DNA from 2 places in the Mesorhizobium sp. M0227 genome. Region 2 is predicted to be linked to the other one. Evidence: riboswitches for the same ligand, from Rfam matches in the RefSeq annotation. Region 2 holds a riboswitch; the other holds the start of a gene.

Region 1 (3,404 bases), on a different contig from region 2:
CTCGGTGATGCTCATCGAGGCGATGATGGCGTCGAATTTCTTCGCCTGCAAAGCGGGAATGATGCCGTCCCAGTCCTGCGTGACGATCTCGCATTCGACCTTCATCTGCGCGCACAGCGCATTGGCGATGTCGATGTCGAAGCCTTCGACCTTGCCGTCAGCGGTAATGGTGTTGAACGGCGGATAGGCGCCCTCGGTGCCGATCTTGATTTTCTCCTGCGCCTGCGAAAGCGAGCCGGCCGCCATCACCAGCATGGCAGCGCCTGCTGCCGATATGATCCATTTTGAAATCTGCATTTTCTTGGTTCCCCTTGAACGCCGGCATCTTGACGGGCGGCAAGGCAGCCAAGCATGGCGCGCCGGTACAGGCAAGTATTTTGCCTTGGGGCAATGAGGTCAGCGCGCGGCGCGGAAATGCTTGGACAGCTTCAGGCCCTGCGCCTGGTAGTTGGAGCCGAGATCGGTGCCGTAGAGGGCCTGCGGCCGCTTCAGCATGTGTTCGTAGACCAGCCGGCCGACGATCTGGCCATGGTCGAGAATGAACGGCACTTCATGACTGCGCACTTCCAGCACCGCCCGGCTGCCCGTGCCGCCAGACGCGGAATGGCCAAAGCCCGGATCGAAGAAGCCGGCATAGTGGACGCGGAACTCGCCGACCAGCGGATCGAAGGGCGTCATCTCGGCGGCGTAGAGCGGCGGCACATGCACCGCCTCCTGGCTGACGAGGATGTAGAACTCGTCGGGGTCGAGCACCAGTTCGCCGGCGCCGCTCTTGTGGATCGGCTCCCAGAAGTCGACGACTTCCTGGGCCGCGCGCTTGTCGACATCGACGAGGCCGGTGTGATGCTTGCCGCGATAGCCGACCAGACCGTTTTGGTCGCCGTTGAGGTCAATCGACAGCGCGATGCCGCCGCCGGAAATATTCGGCGGCTCGGTGGCGACCAGCGTCTGCGCGCGATGCAGGTCGTGCAGCTCGGCTTCCGAGAGCAGCGCATTGCCGGTGCGGAAGCGTATCTGCGACAGGCGCGAGCCGGTGCGCACGACGATCGGGAAGGTGCGGGGGCTGACTTCCAGAAAGAGCGGGCCATGATAGCCGGCAGCGATCTTGTCGAACTCGTGGCCGCGATCGGTCATGACCCGGGTAAAGATGTCGAGCCGCCCGGTCGAGCTCTTCGGATTGGCCGAGGCCGAAATGTCCGCCGGCAGCGCCAGGCTTTCAAGCAAGGGCACGATATAGACGCAGCCGGTCTCCAGCACCGCGCCCTCGGCAAGATTGATCTCGTGCAGCTGCAGCCGGTCGAGTTTTTCCGAGACCTTGTGGTTGGGGCCGGGCAGGAAGGAGGCCCGCACCCGCCAGGCCTTGTCGCCGAGCCTGAGATCAAGGCTGGCCGGCTGGATCTGGTCGGCGTCGAGCGCACGCGCCGACTTCAGCGCGCCGGACTGGAACAGCGCCGAAATGTCCTGATCGGGAAGAATGCCTGTCTGCCGCAAGGCTCCACTCCTAGGTCAGACGTTTTTCTTGTCGCAGGTTCTTGTCGCAAAACCGTGGAACACTTTTGCGGAACCTGCTTGGTACAAACCTCTTAATGAAGCCGGCAATTGACGCAAGCGCGGCGCGGGTCTAAAGGGTCGTTATCCCGTGGTGATTTGGCCGGTCGGCTTGCAGCCACGTTAAACAAGTCGCTAAAGGACCGTCGGGCCGCAAGGCCGTATGGACCGGTTGCGACTTTCGCGGCCGGTTTTTTTGTGTCTGGAAGAAAAGCGATGAGCACCAAGAAGCACAACTGGAAGCCTCAGACGGCACTCGTGCACAGCGGAACGCTGCGTTCCGGTTTCGGCGAAACGTCGGAAGCGATTTACCTGACCCAGGGCTATGTCTACGAAACGGCACAGGCCGCCGAAGCCCGTTTCAAGGGCGAGGAGCCAGGCTTCATCTATTCGCGCTACGCCAATCCGACCGTCGACATGTTCGAGAAGCGCATGTGCGCCCTCGAAGGCGCCGAAGATGCCCGCGCCACCGCCTCCGGCATGGCCGCGGTGACGGCCGCCCTTCTGTGCAGCGCCAAGGCCGGCGACCACATCGTGGCGGCGCGTGCGCTGTTCGGATCCTGCCGCTGGGTGGTCGAGACGCTGGCGCCGAGATACGGCATCGAGGCGACGCTGGTCGACGGCACGGATATCGCCAATTGGGAAAAGGCGGTCAAGCCGAACACCAAGCTGTTCTTCCTGGAAAGCCCGACCAATCCGACGCTGGAAGTGGTCGATATCGCCGCTGTCGCTTCGCTTGCCAATTCGATCGGCGCAAGGCTGATCGTCGACAATGTCTTCGCCACGCCCCTGCAGCAGAAGCCCTTGCAGCTCGGCGCCCATATCGTCGTCTATTCGGCGACCAAGCACATAGACGGCCAGGGGCGCTGTCTCGGCGGCGTGATCCTGTCGGACAAGAAGTGGATCGACGAGAACCTGCACGATTATTTCCGCCATACCGGCCCAAGCCTGTCGCCCTTCAACGCCTGGACGCTGCTGAAAGGCCTGGAAACACTGCCGCTGCGCGTGCGCCAGCAGACGGAAAGCGCGGGCAGGATCGCGGATTTCCTGGCCGAACGGCCGGAAATCGCCCGCGTCATCTATCCCGGCCGCGCCGACCACCCGCAGGCCGATATCGTCAAGAAGCAGATGTCGGGCGGCTCGACGCTGATCTGCCTGGACGTCAAGGGCGGCAAGCAGGCGGCCTTCGCCTTGCAGAACGCGCTCGACATCGTCTTGATCTCCAACAATCTCGGCGATGCCAAGAGCCTGATCACCCACCCGGCGACGACGACGCACAAGAATCTGAGCGACGAGGCGCGCGCCGAGCTCGGCATCGGGCCGGGCACGCTCCGGCTGTCGGTCGGGCTGGAAGACACCGACGATCTGCTTGAGGACATCGCGCAGGCGCTGAAGGCCAGGTAGGACCTTCAGGCGCCGGACGGCGTCTCCTCCAGTTCGGCCGTCTTGGTGCCGATGGTCATCGCGTTGCCGCGCCAGTCGACGGCGCCGCCAAGCCAGCCGCGCGCCCACAGCGCTGGCAGGATCAGGTCGCGCATCATGATCGCGGCCACCATGCGTGGCGACAGGTACCAGCCCTTGGACCAGGCCAGCGCGCACTCGGGAAGGTAGAAGGCTACCAGCACTGCAAGGGCGGTTGCCCAGAGGCTGAAGCCCGCACTGGCCGCGGCAATCAGCGCAAGCACCAGCGGCACCACGGCGCCGGTCAGGATTTCGGGTGCGAAGAACAGCGGGAAAGTGACGCGGCGCAGGCGCGCCCAACGGGCCTGACGCGACCAGATCTCGTCAAAAGAGCGCCGGCCAAGCGGCTGCTCGAAGGGGGCGGCGACGAGATTGACGCGCAGGCCGAGACCGTT
Region 2 (3,404 bases):
GTGAGAGCGGCGACAACGCCGCGATTGGCTTCTTCGGTGCCGACGGTCATGCGCAACGCGTTGGGAAAGCCATAGCCCGAAACGCGCCGCAATATATAGCCGCGCGCCGTCAGATAGTCGTCCGCCGCCGCCGCCGAATGCTTCTGATCGTCAGGAAAATGAACGAGGACGAAATTGCCGACGCTCGGCGTTACCCGCAGCCCGAGCTTTGTGAATTCCTCGCTCAGCCAGGCCAGCCAGGTCTCGTTGTGCGCCACGCTGCGCTCGACATGGGCGCGGTCGCGGATGGCTGCGATACCGGCCTCGATCGCCGTCGCATTGACGTTGAAGGGACCCCGCACGCGGTTGATGGCGTCGACGATATGCATCGGCGCATACATCCAGCCGATCCGCGCTCCGCCGAGGCCGATCTTGGAGAAGGTACGGGTCATCACCACGTTCTGGGCAGCACCGACCAGCTCGATGCCGGCCTCATAGTCGTTGCGGCGGACATATTCGGCATAGGCCGCGTCTAGCACCAGAAGCACGTGCCTGGGCAGGCCGGCATGCAGGCGGCGCACCTCCTGGAAAGGCACATAGGTGCCGGTCGGATTGTTGGGATTGGCCAGGAACACGATCTTGGTGCGCGGCGTGACGGCTGCGAGGATGGCGTCGATATCGGCGCGCTCGTCTCTTTCCTTGATCGTCACCGGAACGGCACCTGCCGACTGGATGTAGATCTTGTAGACCATGAAGGCGTGTTCGGTGATGACAGCCTCGTCGCCGGGCGCCAGATAAGTCTGCGCCAGCAGGCCGAGGATCTCGTCGGAGCCGTTGGAGCAAATGATGTTCTGCGGGTTGAGACCATGCACCTCGGCGATCGCTTCGCGCAGCCGCCTGGCGGTGCCATCTGGATAGACGTCGAGCTTTCCGGCAATCTCGCGCGCGGCTTCGATCGCTTTCGGCGAGGGCCCTAGCGGATTCTCGTTCGAGGACAGCTTGTGAACCTTGGCGACGCCCGCGGGCGCCGTGCTCTTGCCCGGCACATAGGCGTCTATGTCCATGATGCCCGCGCGCGGGGTTGGACGTGCCTGGTCCGGTGTCTGGCTCATGTCGCAAAATCCGTCGAGAACGCTTCCTGAGGGAAGCCGCAGCGGAAATACAAGCCGTGGCCTGCAATGTCGAGAGGCGACAGCCACCGCCCAAGGCTGGCCGTTGACGCCGGCGCGCCACAGCCCTAGAAGGGGAGCGGACTTCCGTGGTGATTTGGCCGGTCGGCTTGCAGCCACGTTAAACAACTTGCTAAAGGGCCGTTTGCATCCTGTAACCGGCTTTGCAACCGCAATGCCGGTTTTTTGTTGTCCGCGCCGGCCGGACACCCGGATCGGCATCGACTTTCGACAAGCGCGATGCGTGGGCTCAAAGTGTGAGATGGATGTCATGGCCGTTCTGCGTGCCCGCAAAACCAACAACGAGGTCGACCAACCGTCGAGCCCGGTTTTGCGTTTTGGATCCGACAAGCCGCTCAAGCTGGACGCCGGCACGCTGCTGTCACCGTTCCAGATCGCCTACCAGACCTACGGCACGCTGAACGATGCCCGCTCCAACGCCATCCTCGTCTGCCATGCACTGACCGGAGACCAGCACGTCGCCAGCACCAATCCGGTGACCGGCAAGCCTGGCTGGTGGGAAGTGTTGATCGGCCCCGGCAAGATCATCGACACCAATCGCTTCTTCGTCATCTGCTCCAACGTCATCGGTGGTTGCCTTGGGTCCACCGGTCCGGCCTCGACCAATCCCGCCACCGACAAGCCCTATGGGCTTGACCTGCCCATTATCACCATCCGCGACATGGTGCGGGCGCAGCAGATGCTGATTGACCATTTCGGCATCGAAAAGCTGTTCTGCGTGCTCGGCGGCTCTATGGGCGGCATGCAGGTGCTGGAATGGGCATCGAGCTATCCGGAGCGCGTCTTCTCGGCGCTGCCGATCGCCACCGGCGCGCGCCATTCCTCGCAGAACATCGCCTTTCATGAGGTCGGCCGGCAGGCTGTCATGGCCGATCCGGACTGGCATGGCGGCAAATATTTCGAGCACGGCAAACGCCCGGAAAAGGGCTTGGCGGTGGCACGCATGGCCGCCCACATCACCTATCTGTCGGAAGCCGCGCTGCACCGGAAATTCGGCCGCAATTTGCAGGATCGCGAAGCGCTGACCTTCGGCTTCGACGCCGACTTCCAGATCGAAAGCTATCTGCGCCATCAGGGCATGACCTTCGTCGATCGCTTCGACGCCAACTCCTACCTCTACATGACGCGGTCGATGGACTATTTCGACCTTGCCGCCGACCATGGCGGCCGGTTGGCCGATGCCTTCGCCGGAACGAAAACCCGCTTCTGCCTGGTGTCTTTCACCTCGGACTGGCTGTTTCCGACCGAGGAGAGCCGCTCGATCGTGCATGCGCTCAACGCCGCCGGCGCATCGGTATCCTTCGTCGAGATCGAAACCGACCGCGGCCACGACGCATTCCTGCTCGACGAGCCGGAACTGTTTGCCGCCATAAACGGCTTCATCGGCTCGGCGGCCCGGGCGAGAGGGCTCAGCGCATGACCCCGAAAAATTGCAGGCTTTTCGGATCGAGATCATGCGCCAGGCAGGAGGCGAAGCCATGAGCGTCAACCGCGACCAGCGCGTCGACCTAGAAGTCGTCGCCAACCTCATCCCGCCACAGTCGCGCGTGCTCGATGTCGGTTCGGGCGACGGCTCGCTGCTCGAATTGCTGCAGGACACCAAGCAGGTCGACGGCCGTGGACTTGAGCTGTCGCAGCGCGGCGTCAATGAATGCGTGGCGCGAGGCCTCTCGGTCATCCAGGGCGATGCCGACAAGGATCTCGAATTCTATCCCGACAAGGGCTTTGACTTCGTCGTCCTGTCGCAGACCCTGCAGGCCACCCGCAACCCGAAGCTGGTGCTCGACGAACTGCTCAGGATCGGCAACCGCGCCATCGTGTCCTTCCCCAATTTCGGCCACTGGCGGGTGCGCCTGTCGCTGTTCATCCAGGGCCGCATGCCGGTGACCAAGGACCTGCCCTATTCCTGGTACGACACGCCCAACATCCATTTCTGCACCATCCGCGACTTCGTCAATCTGTGCGACGAGCTCGGCGCGACCGTCGAGAAGGCAACCGCTCTCGACGCCGCCGGCCAGAAGATCGGCCTGTCGATGCCGTGGTGGTTCTGGAACTTCTTCGGCCAGCAGGCAGTGTTCTTGCTGAAACGGTAATATTGATCGCCATGTATCTCTTTCGTAGGCGCCCTCTGCCAGTTGAAATCCCACCGGACATGCGGGCTGGGTTGAAAGCCGGAATTCTCATCTGCACCTCACCGCGCAGTGGCAGCAACCACCTAGCCGGATTGATGGCAGC

What was found. Region 2 has a riboswitch for S-adenosylmethionine ahead of metX (homoserine O-acetyltransferase MetX). Riboswitches for the same ligand answer to the same signal wherever they lie in the genome.
Region 1: linked by a shared signal. The riboswitch ahead of NKJ00_RS30105 (O-succinylhomoserine sulfhydrylase) and the one ahead of metX (homoserine O-acetyltransferase MetX) in region 2 are both predicted to bind S-adenosylmethionine.

The regions. Positions count from the first base shown of each region.
Region 1 is NZ_JAMYSJ010000040.1:25,639-29,042, forward strand. It holds gene NKJ00_RS30095 (ABC transporter substrate-binding protein) at 1-297, opposite strand, end outside; gene NKJ00_RS30100 (2'-deoxycytidine 5'-triphosphate deaminase) at 397-1,491, opposite strand; SAM riboswitch at 1,630-1,707, shown strand; gene NKJ00_RS30105 (O-succinylhomoserine sulfhydrylase) at 1,765-2,952, shown strand; gene NKJ00_RS30110 (ceramide glucosyltransferase) at 2,958-3,404, opposite strand, start outside.
Region 2 is NZ_JAMYSJ010000028.1:26,368-29,771, reverse strand. It holds gene hisC (histidinol-phosphate transaminase) at 1-1,091, opposite strand, end outside; SAM riboswitch at 1,228-1,305, shown strand; gene metX (homoserine O-acetyltransferase MetX) at 1,420-2,589, shown strand; gene metW (methionine biosynthesis protein MetW) at 2,648-3,262, shown strand.